Regions from separate parts of the Exiguobacterium sp. s166 genome, predicted to be linked through region 1. Evidence: riboswitches for the same ligand, from Rfam matches in the RefSeq annotation. Region 1 holds a riboswitch; each other region holds the start of a gene.
What was found. Region 1 has a riboswitch for lysine ahead of KNP93_RS10565 (Na+/H+ antiporter NhaC family protein). Riboswitches for the same ligand answer to the same signal wherever they lie in the genome.

Region 1 (5,075 bases):
AATCAAATCGAGCGGACGCGGACGCCGTTCAACGGATGCTAAGATTTGATCGACAACCTTCATGAAAATTTGGACGGAAAACGGATTAAAAAAGTAACATTTCGTGACATCATCCGGAATCGGATAAGCTTCCGCATACGTATGTTCAAAACGGATGCTGCCTTGACGTCGCTTCATCTTTTTCATGTAAGTTGCTTGATTCATAAGGGCATCTTCATAAAATTGTCCATTCATCTCAACACCGATGACGGAACAATCAAACCGATCATGCAGATAAAAGTTCAACCGTCCTTTTCCGCAGCCGAAATCAATGACCGTATCCGTATAATCGAAGGGATAGACGGCACATAATTCCTCCAGCGCTGCATAAGGCGTCGGTTCGTACCGGTTATAATGGCTGAATGCATTATAAAGATGCTGAATATCAATCGTCTCGATGCGTAGCCGTTCTTCGTACTCTTTTTCATTCATATTTGATTCCTTCTTTCAAGCATTGTTGGTTTCATCGTACTATACTATGGATGTAAGCATTTCATTCTATAAGGGGGACTTATCCAATGATCGTTGTTACGAATCGGATTAAAGTCAAAAAAGGAATGGCAGCAGCACTCGCACCACGCTTTACCCGTCCGAGTGGTCTTGACTCGATGAAGGGATTTGTTCGTGTCGAAGTTTTACTGACACAAGGTCTCGAAGAACACGATGAAATGAACGTCAACATGTACTGGGAAGACATGAAGGATTTTGAAGTATGGCGGAACAGTGATGATTTTAAAGAGTCACATAAGCGTCCGGCACCGTCAGACGGCAAACAAGAAGAATTTCCAATGCTTGGAAGTGAAATCATCACGTATGAAGTGGCTTCTGTCAAAGAACGAACTTCTTTATAATTCATGTCAGAACCGCCTTGCCTCCAATTTGGTCGCAAGGTTTTTTTATTCTTAAGAGACCCCTCACTATATTGATATGGGTTTAAATTGTATGTAATACCATTATTTGTTATCATAGGTCCAATACAGAAAGAGAGAGGACTTATCATGCTGAATTCATTATCGATTTTTGAACAGGCCATCCGCGCCTTACCGATTGATCGGTCCTTGACGCGCCAGGACTTGTTCACAGACGGTTTCCTATTACAACAGGAACAGGAATTATCCGTTTACTACTCACCAATCGGAGAATATATCAATCGCTCTGCCAAAATAGTCTTCATTGGCATCACACCAGGATTTGAACAAATGCGCATTGCTTATGAAGAAGCGGCTGATGCCTTCCACCATGGTGCAACAATCGAAGAAGCATCGAAAATCGTCAAATACAGTGCCAGTTTCGCCGGTCCCATGCGGCGTAATTTGACAATAATGTTAGATGAACTCGAATTAAATCGTCTGCTGAATATTCCTTCAACAGCCACCTTATTTCATGCAAATCAGAATCTGTTGCACACGACTTCGATTCTGAGACATCCTGTTTTTTACCGGGACAAAAATTATACGGGACATCAACCAAAGATTGACCGAACACCGTTGCTGCAACATTACGCGTATGAGCACTTCGCAGCGGAATTGAATCAGTTACCCCACCCTGTCATTTTGGTCCCGTTCGGACGTGTCGTCGAGTCAACTGTCCGGACATTGCTTCATCAGGGACGAATTAAAAAACATACTGTATTATTTGGTTTCCCGCATCCTTCTGGTGCAAATGGACACCGGAAGCGACAGTTTGAAGAAAATAAAGACTATTTGATGAAGCAGTTAACTTCCTACTTCGATACTTAACAAACAGCCTTAATTTTTTAAAAGAAATAGGATAAGATTTTCCTATAAAAAGAATATGACTATTCTATCGATGAGGTAGAGGCGCGGTGTTGATGAGTATTTGGTCTGAGGATGACAACGAAGACGATCAAAGAAAGGTGATGCCGCCGAAGTATCGTCACGTGTCAGACGTGACCATGCTGGTCGAATCGGGAAAGACCCGTTCGATTGCCATACGCATGTTGTATGGAGTGCTCCAATTCGGCTAAGAAAGACGCATCCAGCAAGGGTGTCGGCTTTGTTGCCGGTGCCCTTGCTTTTTTCTGTGCAACGGGTCTCATCTTCTAAAAAAGGAGGAGGAACCACAACAATGGTCAACTATTCAGATTCTATCGTTGCGCTTGTCCCGGCAATCGTTGCCATCGTTTTAGCAATTGTCACACGAAAAGTCGTCATTTCACTTGGTGTCGGCATTTTGATTGGTGCCTTACTGCTTCACAGCTTCAATCCGGTGGATACCGTTGTTTATCTCGGAAAAAACATCTTCAGTCTGTTTTGGGCAGACGGTGCGTTAAATGAATGGAATGTCTTATTACTCGTTTTCTTACTGTTACTCGGTGTCTTGTCTACACTGATACAAACATCCGGCGGTGCCCGTGCTTTCGGCGAATGGGCGACGACACATGTCAAGACGGCACGTGGTGCAAGGCTTGCCGCTTTCGGATTAGGTATTTTGATTTTCATCGATGATTACTTTAACAGTCTGGCCGTCGGAAATGTCAGTCGTCCGTTAACGGATCGTCGCGGTGTCTCGCGCGCCAAACTGGCGTATATCATCGATTCCACCGCTGCACCGGTCTGTGTCATCAGTCCATTATCGAGCTGGGGTGCCTTCATCATCTCGATTATCGCAGGAATCTTGACGACCCATTCAATCACTGATTACTCGGCGTTCAGTGCGTTCCTGATGATTGTGCCGTTAAACTTCTACGCCATCTTCGCTTTGTTACTGACACTCTACATCGCCTATACGGGAATTGCCGTTGGACCGATGCGGACGCACGAGTTGCGGGCCTTACAAGGTGAATTGTTTGACGCCAACAAAGGGACACCAATGGGGATGGCAGAAGAAGTCAAGGAACACGATGGCGGTAAAGTCCGTGACTTGGTTGTTCCAATCGTCGTGTTAGTCATTGCGACCATCACAGCCCTTCTTTGGACAGGTGCCCAGGCACTTGCGGCTGACGATCGGCCTTTTTCGTTAATCGGCGCCTTTGAAGCAACAGACGTGACGCGCTCACTTGTTTCTGGTGTCATCATCAGTTTAGTCGTTGCGTTCCTGATGATGATCGGTCGGAAAATTCCGGCACGTGATTACCGCATCAGTATCTGGGCTGGGCTAAAATCGATGTGGCCCGCTGTCGTTATTCTGTTGTTTGCCTGGACGATCATCGCGGTCATCGGTGACATGAAGACCGGGGATTATCTCGCAAGTTTCATCAGCAAATCGATTCCCGCTTCTTATCTGCCGTTCCTTCTATTCTTGATTGCCAGTATCATGGCATTCTCGACCGGAACGAGTTGGGGGACGTTCGGAATCATGTTACCGATCGGAGCCGATTTGATCATGGCGGTTGATCCAAGTCTGTTGTTACCAACACTTGCTGCTGTTCTTGCCGGATCTGTCTTCGGGGACCATTGTTCACCGATTTCCGATACGACGATTCTCAGTTCGACCGGTGCCGGTTCGCATCATATTGATCACGTCACGACCCAGTTGCCATATGCCTTGATTGGTGCAGTGACGTCGGCTGTCGGATATCTCGTACTCGGTGTCACCGGTTCGTCCCTATTCGGCTTCATCGGTGCCCTGATCGCCTTCGTGATTTTCCTCGTCATGCTGAACGTCCTGTCACGACGCGGCGAAGTCCCGTCGCAGCTACGTTCGGAGTAAGATGCAGTAAACACACCATCCAAAAAGCCGGACCTGATGAATTCATCGGGTCCGGCTTTCTTTATACGATTTTTTTTAATTTCAGACCATTAATGCGCAGACTTCGTTCGCAAACGCGACCGGATCTTCGATTGGTAGTCCCTCCATCAATAATGCTTGTTGATACATCAACTTCGTGTACCGCTCAAATTTCGGACGGTCTTCAACGTACGCTGATTCAATCGCCCGGAACACATCATGTGATGTATTTAATTCCAGGATTTTGACGGCGGCGACGTCCTGGTTGTTCGGCATCGCTTTGAGGATTTTCTCCATCTCGATCGATACTGCACCATCCGTTGCAAAGCAGACCGGATGTGATTTTAAGCGGGTCGAGGCTTTGACTTCTTTGACTTGTCCTGCCAGTACCTCCTGCATCGCTTTAAACATCTCGGCTTGTGTCTCGGTCGTTTCCGCCTGTTCCGTCTGTTCAATTCCGAGGTCGCTGCTCGTGACAGACTTAAACTCTTTTCCTTCATAGTTAAGAAGCATTTGAATGGCAAACTCATCGATTTCTTCCGTAAAGTACAGAATATCGAAGCCTTTATCTTTCACGAGCTCTGATTGCGGCAACTTATCCAACCGGTCCGTGCTTTCGCCTGACGCGTAATAGATATACTTTTGATCTTCCGGCATCGCGGCGACATACTCTGCAAGCGTCACTAATTTTTTCTCTTTAGCCGAATGGAACAGAACAAGGTCTTTCACCGTGTCCTTTTGCATCCCGTAATCGTTATAGATACCGAACTTTAATTGACGGCCGAATGCTTGGTAAAACGTCTCATATTTTTCGCGGTCGTCACGCAACAAGGCTTCGAGCTGCGTCTTGATCTTGCTTTGAATATTCTTCGCAATCAACTTCAACTGACGGTCGTGTTGCAACATTTCACGCGAAATGTTGAGCGATAAGTCTTCCGAATCGACCATTCCTTTGACGAAGCTGAAGTGATCCGGTAAGAGATCGCTGCATTTTTCCATGATTAAGACACCGTTCGCATACAGTTCGAGTCCTTTTTCGAACTCTTTTGAATAATAATCAAACGACGGTTGCTCGGGAATGAACAAAATGGACTGATAACGGACGGCTCCGTCAGCACTGATATGAATGTGTTTGATCGGTGCGTCAAATCCGTATCGTTTTTCCTGATAGAAGTTGCGGTAATCGTCATCCGTCAGCTCCCGTTTGTTTTTTCGCCAAATCGGCACCATGCTGTTGACCGTCTTCATGACCAGAACGGACTCAGTTTCGTCTGATCCGTCGACCGGACGCTGTTCCGTCTCCGCCATCTCAATCGGATAGCGGATGAAGTCGGAGTATTTCTTGA
Region 2 (5,075 bases), on a different contig from region 1:
GTAACGCTTCTGCAAGCGCCTGCGTTTCTGCCGGGTATGGATTCGACAAGACGGAAATCACGCCTTGTGCCCCCCATGCCATATAAGGAAGAATTTGATCATCGTTGCCACAGAAGACCGCAAAGTCAGCGGGTAAGGCCGTCATCAATTCGCCCATGAAACTGACGTCACCGCTTGCTTCTTTAAACGCTTGGATGTTCGGATGTTTGGCAAGTGTGACGGCTGTTTCGACGGAAATCGCGACCCCTGTCCGTGACGGAACATTGTAGAGCATGATTGGCAAATCAACTGCATCCGCAACCGCCGTGAAGTGGGCGACGAGTCCTGCTTGTGATGTCTTATTGTAGTAAGGTGTGACAAGCATTGCCGCATCAGCACCAAGTCGGGCTGCCGTCTGTGTTTTTTCAATCGTCTGTGCCGTATTGTTCGTTCCGGTCCCGGCAATGACCGGTACACGTCCGGCTGTCACACGGACTGCCGTTTCCAGTAATGTTTCAAACTCTTCATTCGTCAACGTTGACCCTTCTCCGGTCGTCCCTCCGACGACTAACGCTTGAATATTCGCTGCGAGTTGTTGTTCGATCAGTTGTTCAAATACCGCTAAATCCAGCTCACCGGTTGATGTAAATGGTGTAGCCAGTGCTGTTCCTGCTCCTTTAAACATATCGATTCCTCCCCGTTTTTTAAGAATGGATTGAACTTTCAAGTGCTTGACGCGCTACCTGGACAGCGTTCGAAGCGGCCCCTTTACGGATGTTATCGGCGACACACCAGATGTGGAATGTATTGGCAAGACTTTTATCCTGACGAATCCGTCCGACATAGACGTCATCTGTTCCGCTTGCATCAAGCGGCATCGGATATAGGTTTTGACTGACATCATCGACGAGAATGACGCCTGGTGCTTCCGCTAATGAGGCACGGATGGCGGCAACGCTTGTCTCCTGCTCGAATGTCACGTTGATGGCGACAGAATGCGAATTCGTGACCGGAACCCGGACACATGTCGCACTGACCGGTAACTCCGGTAGCTGGAAGATTTTTCGTGTTTCGTCAATCATTTTCTGTTCTTCTTTCGTGTAACCGTCCGGTAAGAACACATCGATATGCGGCAGAATGTTATCGTGAATCGGATGCGGATAATTGACCGGTTCTTCGCCGCGGCTGCCGCGGGCTAAATCCTCGATTCCTTTTTGACCGGAACCGGACACGGCTTGATACGTCGTATAGTTAACACGTTTCAAACCAAATTGTTGAAGCGGCGCCAGGGCGACGACCGATTGAATCGTCGAACAGTTCGGGTTGGCAATCAAACGGTCATTTGGTCCGATTGCTTGCGGATTCACTTCCGGTACGACAAGCGGGATATCGGCCTGCATCCGGAAGGCGCTTGAATTGTCGACGACCAGTGTGCCTGCTGCAGCCAGTAACGGTGCATACTGCTCACTGATGGTGCCGCCTGCTGCAAACAGCGCCACATCGATGCCGTCTTCCGTAATCTGCTCCGATAATGCTTGAATCGTGACGTCCTGTCCTTTGAACTGGACGGTTTTCCCGGCAGAACGGGCTGAAGCGTACGCTGAAATCTGACGAACCGGAAAGTCGAGTTCCGCCAGGACTTGTAACATTTTTTGACCAACGGCGCCGGTTGCGCCAATGACTGCGACATGATACATATGATTTCCTCCTTACAGGTCGAATGCTTGAGCAATTGCTGCGACGGTCCGTTCGATGTCAGCTTGGGCAATCGTATATGAGATGCTGATCTCTGATGTTGTAACCTGATAAAACGTGATGTTTTCGGCCCGGAAAATCGCAAATAATTTCGAAGCGACGCCGGTTGCGTCCCGCATGCCGATTCCGACGACCGATAATTTGGCATGTTGGTTATGACGATCGACTTTGACGGTCGGGAAACGATTGATGATATCCTGCAAGGCCTCTTCCAAAAACTCTTCTTCGTCTAACGGACAAGAGAAGGAAAGGAAGATGTCACTGTCAAACGTCGTCTGACTGATCATATCAATGTTGACGTGGCGACCTGACAACAGTTCAAAGATATCCGCGACCGCTGAATTCGTCTGTGGAACGTGTTTGATTGATACCGTCAGGACGTTTTTCGTCACACTGACACTCGTTACTGCTTTCTGTTCCATCGTTTCCGTTGCCTCCATAATCCAAGTCCCTCTTTTCGATTCTAGTGTTTTTCCGACGAAGATGTGGACGCCGTATTTTTTACCGAGTTCGACACTGCGCATCTCCATGACTTTTGAGCCAAGAGCACTCATTTCCATCATCTCATCGTATGAAATGTGCGGAATCGGCTGCGCTGCAGCATGAATCCGTGGATCTGCCGTATAGACACCGTCAACATCCGTATAGATCTCACAACGTTTATCAAGGACGGCTGCTAAGGCAACGGCTGTCGTATCTGATCCGCCGCGTCCGAGTGTCGTGACATCCCCCAGTTCATTGATCCCTTGGAAACCGGCGACGATGATCACATCGTAGGTTTCAAGTTTTTTCCGGAGCAGTTCACCGTCGATTTGTTTGATTTTACTTTTCGTATGCAGCCCCATCGTACTGATGCCGGCTTGGGCTCCCGTTTGCGACAAGGCTTTTGTCCCGAGTGAATTCAGCGCGATGCTGAGTAACGAAATCGTCTGTTCTTCTCCGATTGCAAGCAGACGATCCAGTTCGCGCCGTTCCGGCCGGTCGGTAATCGCTTGTGCTTGGGCAATCAATGAATCCGTCATTTTCCCCATCGCTGATACGACGACGACTAATTTCTCCCCTTGATCCGTCCGATTCTTCAAATAATTCGCAATTGACTGAATCTGTTCGACAGTCGCAACCGAACTACCACCAAATTTAAGTACAGTTGTCACAATCCTATCTCCTTTTGTCCCGAAACAGAAAAAAACGACGGGCCGGTAGGAGCGTTCCTACGGCCCGTCGTTATCACGATCGGACAAACGATGACAGTGTCATTCGTTCTTTTACGTAAGATAGCGCTCCGAAACGTGGGTTTCGGCAGTACAACGGATCTTAACCGTTGTACCAGCAATCAGGAAAAAGCATTTTCCTGTTCACTTCGGCGGATTTCCCCTTTCACATCACTTGGCATGCTTGCCTTTGTAAGTGTTGCTACTGATGTCATCCGCGCCTCTATCTGTCGGTTGTTAGTTACAGTTATAGCAAACATTTTTTGTTAAATCCAGTGATTTGCCAAACTTTTTTTGAATTTTATCATTTTTCAAGGTACTTCTTCGCTAATGTGAGTTGTTCCCGGACGGCTGTAAAACCGGTCCCGCCGTAACTTCCCCGTCGTGCGACGGCTTGAACCGGATCGAGCAACGGATATACATCTTCCGCAATGACCGGATGGAACGTCTGATACGTCGACAGCGTCAAATCTTTTAAGAAACATCCGCTCTGCACACAATGTAGGACGGCTTTCCCGACGATTTCATGCGCTTCCCGGAACGGAATCCCTTTTGTGACCAGATAATCTGCCAGTTCCGTTGCATTCGAGAAGTCTTGCATCGTCGCCTTCTTGAGCGCTTCTGTCTTAAACGTAGCGGATTCGATCATGCCTGTAAAAATTTGAACGGATTGTAACACCGTATCAGCGGTATCAAAGACACCCTCTTTATCTTCTTGCATATCTTTATTGTAAGCGAGCGGAAGAGCCTTCATCGTCGTCAGGAAGCCCATCAGGTTACCATAGACACGTCCTGTTTTACCGCGAATCAGTTCTGCGAAATCCGGATTTTTTTTCTGTGGCATCATACTCGATCCCGTTGAAAACGCGTCGGATAATTCGATGAATGAAAACTCCTGTGAAGCCCAGATGATGATTTCTTCGCAAAAGCGTGACAAGTGCATCATCACTGTTGAGGCGATACCGAGATACTCGATGACGAAGTCCCGGTCCGAGACCGCATCCAGACTATTCGGATAGACCTGTTCAAAACCAAGCAGCTCGGCTGACTTGAAACGGTCAATCGGGAAAGTCGTTCCCGCCAGTGCCCCTGCACCGAGCGGCGACATCCGGATCCGCTTTAAGTTATCCGTCAACCGATCGGCATCCCGTTCAAACATCCAAAAGTAAGCGAGCAAGTGATGTGCCAGTGAAATCGGCTGTGCCCGCTGCAGATGGGTGTAACCCGGCATGACCGTCTCGACATGTTGCTCCGCTTGTTCCGTAATGACGGATTGCAGATTACGGATGCTGGTCAGGAGTTCGAGAACATGTTGTTCCATCCAGAGATGCAAATCAGTCGCGACCTGATCGTTTCGACTGCGCGCCGTGTGCAGCTTCCCGGCAACGGGACCAATCTGTTCCGTCAGCAACCGTTCAAGATTCATGTGGATATCTTCGTCAACAGTCGTGTAGACGTGCTGATCGAGTGTCGTTTTTAACTGTTTCAGCCCGGCTTCGATTTGTTGCCACTCGGTTTTCTCAAGAATCCCTTGTTCATACAACATCTGTGCATGCGCAAGACTCCCTTGCAAATCAACGGCGGCTAATTTCTGATCAAATGAAATCGATGCGCCGAAGGCTTCCGCTTGAGCGGAAGCACTTTCCGTAAAACGTCCGCCCCATAGTTTCGTCATTTTTTCACGCCTTCCTGACGATGGACACTGGCATGTGTCGCAATCGCAAGACCATGCAATTTAATGAATCCTTTCGCTGCTTCGTGATCAAAGGCATCTTCTTTTGTGTAGGTCGCGAGTTTCTCGTCGTACAATGAAACGGCTGACTGACGTCCTGTAACGGTTGCATTCCCTTTATAGAGTTTGACACGGACTTCGCCGGTCACGTCCTGTTGCGTTGCCGTCAAGAAGGCCTTGAGCCCTTTCGTCAGCGGAGCATGGAACAATCCGTTGTAAATCGTTTCTGCATATTGTTTGCTGAGAATCGGTTTAAAGTGTGCGACATCTTTCGTCAATGTGATGGTCTCAAGGGCTGCATGTGCTTTCAGTAAGACCGTTGCACCCGGGCACTCATAGACTTCACGTGACTTGATTCCGACCAAACGGTTTTCGACATGATCAATCCGTCCGACGCC
Region 3 (5,075 bases), on a different contig from region 1:
TGAGTTCCCCAGTCGTAACATAAAAACTACTCCTCTGGGGGAGGAGTAGTTAATATAGTTAATTATATGGAGAAGGAATCAACATACAACCGACAATTTCCGACAAAGTGTTGGAAAAGTCGATGAGAACGGATACAATATCAAAAAAAGGTGGTTCCAGTAGATGAATCCAGGGCAAGATCCACGACCAAAGCGGTCACGTGACCGTATTACAAAAGAATTGTTTCGTTTGCTTGACCATCATCCTTTTTCAACGATCACAGTCAAGATGTTGACGGATGGGGCGGCTGTCAATCGATCGACGTTCTATGCACACTTTACAGATAAATATGATTTGATGAATCAGATTGTAGACGATCATATGCGGCTTCTTGTGGAAGCGATCCGGATTCAAGGAATCACATCACCGGACTATCCATCGCTCGAACGGGTCAGCCGCTATTTCGAACGGCTTTTCATCCATATTGAGCAACATGAACAATTTTACCGGACGATGTTGTTGAATGGTCCGGTAAAAACGTTCATTTCGCGCTTTTTGGATACGTTAAAAGAAAACTATCAACGTGTGTTTGAAGCACATGCCGTCAATGAAACCCAATTGGTTGATCGTGATTTATTATTGAACTACGTGATCGGTGGACAGCTCGGACTATTGATTTCCTGGTTACGAAACGGTCGTCCTTATTCAGCGGCCTATATGGCGGACCAGCTCAGCCGGATGATTGTTTTCGGAACAGTCAAAAGTATCGGTTTTCCGGAACAATCGGCTGGAACAGTAGAAAAGAATACCTAAAAAAGACTGCCCTTTCACCGAGTGACGGGAAAGGGCAGTGATCAGGCTTGTTCGAGTTCCAGTTTTTTGGTGTAATTCGTACTCCGATTCCGTCCGCTGTCTTTCGAATGATACAATGCCTTATCCGCCTGCTGTAAAGCCTCAAGAGACGTATGCGAGCTGCTGGAATGTGCAATACCCAGCGAAATCGTAATCTGTAAGTCAGGGACCGCCGTCGTCGGGAACAGATTTCGTGCGACCGTCGTCCGGGCAAGCTCAGCAATGTTTTTCGCATCGACGAGTGATGTATTCGGGAGAATGATTAAAAATTCTTCGCCCCCGTAACGCCCGACTAAATCATCCGGCCGTGCCAGTGATGCTAATGTCGTACCGAGTTGCCGTAAAACATCGTCTCCGGCATCATGACCGTACGTATCGTTGACGTGCTTAAAGAAATCAATATCAATCAAGACAAGCGAATACCCGTCTTCTGCTGAACCGACAAGGGACAAGGAATCATCCAGCCGGCGCCGGTTAGCGAGGCCCGTCAAGGCATCCGTCATGGCGAGCTTTTGTTGATACTGGATGTTTTCAAAGTGGCGTCGCAACTCTGTCAACAGGTGATAGGTCACAAAACCGGCAATCAGGTTAAAAAATATGTAAGTCAGTGATATTTCGATGAAGGTCGTCCAACTGCTCGTCAATAGATAGATGGCCGGCAACGAATAGAGAATACCGATCCCGATCATCAGTTCGAAGTTCCAGAAGGTCATCCGGATGTAGCGCCGGACGATGGCAATCGTCAGGATGAACAGTGCGATGACGATTGTTGACAGGATGGCAGCATCGATTTGTTCGACAGGCGTCAGGGCAAAACGTGTTGCGATAATCATGGTGCCGGTGACGAGTGCACTAGGTAAGCCGCCGAACATCATGGCAATGACGATGGGGACAATTCGTAAATCAATCCGGGCGACATCGATCTGGATGCTGTTGAACATCAAGAGTACAGAAATCAATCCGGCGATGAAGCCTAACACGAGTCGGATGTTCAGATTCGTGTTCGGTGTAATCCGCGGGTGATTTCGAAAAGGTAGAAACAAAAGAGTGATCGTTGTAAACAGTAGACAAAAATTGATGATGAAATTATTCATGATGGACAACAAATCCTCCCAGCTCCTCGTAAACGCATTTCCAATAAGATAGTTCTAGTATACCCATTTTAATAACGGCAAGAAATGGAAAAATGTTTAGGGAAACATGGCAAGTCGAAAAAAAAGACAAAGTACACAGTCAAGTGAACTTTGTCAGCGAAAAAAATAAATATTTTTTTAAAACAATTTTTAGGAAGAAACAGCCTCTTCATCCATCGTTAAAAGGATCTTATCGAAGACCTGGACCATCGCATGAAGCTCTTCTTCGGTGAGTGTACCAAAACGGTCTTGGAGATATTTCCGGCGGACGATTTCAAGTTCGCGGAAAGCGGCTTCACCTTCGGCCGTCAATGCTAAAACAATCGATCTTCTGTCGTCCGTCGAACGCGTCCGCGTGACGAATCCGGCTTTATACAGACGATCAGTCAAAGCCGTTACCTGACTTGTCGCAAGCTCAAACTGTTCTGCGAGTAGAGTCGGACGTTGGGGACCATTTTCGGACAGGCTGCGCAAAATGAAAAATTCACTCCGCGTCGCGGTTCCTTCAAACAGTCGGTTGAGTTCGCGGCGTAATGTCCGGAGAATGACCCGCATTTGTTCCTCTAATCGATAGGTCAGTTGATCACGTTCTTGTGGCATTCAAGCAACATCCTTTCTCTCGGTTAACTTCTATAATTTAGTGTACTAAAAATTACGGAATTTTACCACGGATAGCGGGAATTTCAAAAAAAGAATTGACAATTTGAAGACGTTTTGTGTAACATGACGAAGTAATAACGAAATTATAACTAACTTAATTAGTTCTCACTCAACCAGTGGGATGGAGGTTGCAGTTCTTATAAGTACAGTCACGGATGTCGTCAAGCGGCAGATGAGGTGACTGAAAAGGAAGAATTGCCGAAATCAATCATCGCTTTGAAGATGATCGATTGGGATTAGATCGAACAGGTCTAATACTGTCACAGGTCAGATCTGACTTGTGGGGAGCTATCTTTCACGACGGTAGAATGGGGCGCATCCTTTTTACTATGTTGCGTTCTCATCTTCCTTCTGGAAGGTGAGGGCGCTTTTTGTTTTTTTTCGATTCAAAAAGTGTCCTCTCAAAAATTTAAAAAAGAGAGAAGCGAATAAGATGAATACTTTACAACCCCAAAGAAAACTCGATTCAACTGAAGAAGGATTAAAACGCGGTCTGCAAGCCCGTCACATGTCGATGATTGCGATTGGCGGAGCCATCGGAACCGGTTTATTCATTGCCTCCGGTGCGTCCGTTGCAGCTGCCGGTCCGGGCGGTGCCCTGTTATCGTATGCGGTCGTCGGATTGATGGTGTACTTTTTAATGACGAGCCTTGGTGAGATGGCCGCTTACATGCCGGTCGCCGGTTCCTTCTCGACCTACGGTGCGAAGTTCGTTGATCCATCGTTTGGTTTTGCACTCGGTTGGAACTACTGGTACAACTGGGCAGTCACGATTGCCGTTGAACTCGTTGCGGCCCAAATCGTCATGACATACTGGTTCCCGGATGTTCCAGGTTTTTATTTCAGTGCCATCTTCTTGTTACTGATGATTGGTTTAAATTACTTCTCCGTTAAAGGATTCGGTGAAGCCGAATACTGGTTCGCGATGATCAAGGTCGTCACAGTCATCATCTTCTTGATTGTCGGAGTCGCGATGATTTTTGGTGTCTTCACATCAGAAGCGCCGGTCGGCTTTAAAAACTTTGCATTAGGTGATGCACCATTCGTCGGAGGCATTCCAGCCGTTATCGGTATCATCTTGGTCGCCGGTTTCAGCTTCCAGGGAACCGAACTTGTCGGAATCGCGGCAGGCGAATCCGAAGATCCGGAAAAAAACGTCCCGAAAGCTGTTAAACAAGTCTTTTGGCGGATTCTTCTCTTTTATGTATTTGCGATTTTTGTCATCGGCATGTTGATTCCGTATACAAGTCCGAACCTGGTTTCAAACGATATTACCGATGTAGCAGTCAGTCCGTTCACACTTGTTTTTGAAAAAGCCGGTCTCGCGTTCTCGGCAGCATTGATGAACGCCGTCATCCTGACGTCTGTTTTATCAGCCGGGAACTCCGGGATGTACGCATCGACACGGATGCTGTACACATTGGCACGCCAAGGTGACGCGCCGAAAATGTTCGCACAAGTCTCGAAAAACGGTGTTCCCCGTAATGCCTTGCTCGCAACTGGGGCAATCGGCGCACTTTGCTTCCTGACATCGATGTTTGGCGGACAGGTCTACCTCTGGTTGTTGAATGCTTCCGGGATGACCGGTTTCATCGCATGGCTCGGTATCGCGATCAGCCATTACCGTTTCCGTAAAGGATTCCTTGCGCAAGGTCATTCACTCAGTGACTTGCCGTACGTTGCACCTGCTTTCCCGTTTGGACCGCTCTTTGCCTTCGGACTTTGTTTCCTTGTCATCGTCGGTCAAAACTATGCCGCATTCCTCGCGGATCAAATTGATTGGGTTGGAATCGCCGCGACATATGTCGGTATTCCGTTATTCCTTGCTTTCTGGTTAGGTCATAAATTTAAAAACCGGACATCGGTCGTTCCTTATTCAGAAATGGAATTCCCGAAACATCCGCGTTCGTAAGGTAAAAGTCGATTCCGTTTCAAACGGAGTCGGCTTTTTTTGATGGATGTTGAAAAAGAAATAATCTAGAAAAGCATATCAAACAGTAAAAAATCGTATAAGATAAAAGAAAAATGGAGGCGACCTCAGTGAACTATTGGTATCACTTTAAACGGGCATTCATCCCGATTGCGATTTTGCTTGTGACGTTAGCCATCTATCAGATGCTGTACCGTATGAATAACATATGGTATTCACTCGGTGGATTGATTTTAGTATTTGCGGCGATTTATTTTGTCATGCGCCGTCTAAAAGCGAATCCTGAAGAGTGACTGAGCAAGATAGTAGGGTAGTGGCGCGGAACGCGTTAAAATAGACCTATACAGAGGAGGGGAAGCTAGATGGCAAAAGCAATATTCGCAGGTGGCTGTTTTTGGTGCATGGTCAAGCCATTTCATAAATATGATGGCGTCGAACAAGTCATTTCCGGTTATACAGGTGGTCATACAGAAAACCCGACTTATAAAGAGGTCTGTTCTGAAACGACAGGACATTTAGA

Region 2: another riboswitch for lysine. It lies ahead of KNP93_RS14925 (aspartate kinase); the one in region 1 lies ahead of KNP93_RS10565 (Na+/H+ antiporter NhaC family protein).
Region 3: another riboswitch for lysine. It lies ahead of KNP93_RS13410 (amino acid permease); the one in region 1 lies ahead of KNP93_RS10565 (Na+/H+ antiporter NhaC family protein).

The regions. Positions count from the first base shown of each region.
Region 1 is NZ_JACSMU010000004.1:78,657-83,731, reverse strand. It holds gene KNP93_RS10580 (methyltransferase) at 1-471, opposite strand, end outside; gene KNP93_RS10575 (heme oxygenase) at 558-890, shown strand; gene KNP93_RS10570 (uracil-DNA glycosylase family protein) at 1,038-1,778, shown strand; lysine riboswitch at 1,847-2,022, shown strand; gene KNP93_RS10565 (Na+/H+ antiporter NhaC family protein) at 2,128-3,711, shown strand; gene htpG (molecular chaperone HtpG) at 3,793-5,075, opposite strand, start outside.
Region 2 is NZ_JACSMU010000010.1:5,121-10,195, forward strand. It holds gene dapA (4-hydroxy-tetrahydrodipicolinate synthase) at 1-664, opposite strand, end outside; gene KNP93_RS14920 (aspartate-semialdehyde dehydrogenase) at 684-1,676, opposite strand; gene KNP93_RS14925 (aspartate kinase) at 1,689-2,888, opposite strand; lysine riboswitch at 3,002-3,179, opposite strand; gene argH (argininosuccinate lyase) at 3,250-4,620, opposite strand; gene KNP93_RS14935 (argininosuccinate synthase) at 4,617-5,075, opposite strand, start outside.
Region 3 is NZ_JACSMU010000007.1:52,120-57,194, forward strand. It holds gene KNP93_RS13395 (TetR/AcrR family transcriptional regulator) at 164-793, shown strand; gene KNP93_RS13400 (GGDEF domain-containing protein) at 835-1,926, opposite strand; gene KNP93_RS13405 (MarR family winged helix-turn-helix transcriptional regulator) at 2,116-2,565, opposite strand; lysine riboswitch at 2,740-2,924, shown strand; gene KNP93_RS13410 (amino acid permease) at 3,059-4,537, shown strand; gene KNP93_RS13415 (hypothetical protein) at 4,666-4,848, shown strand; gene msrA (peptide-methionine (S)-S-oxide reductase MsrA) at 4,918-5,075, shown strand, end outside.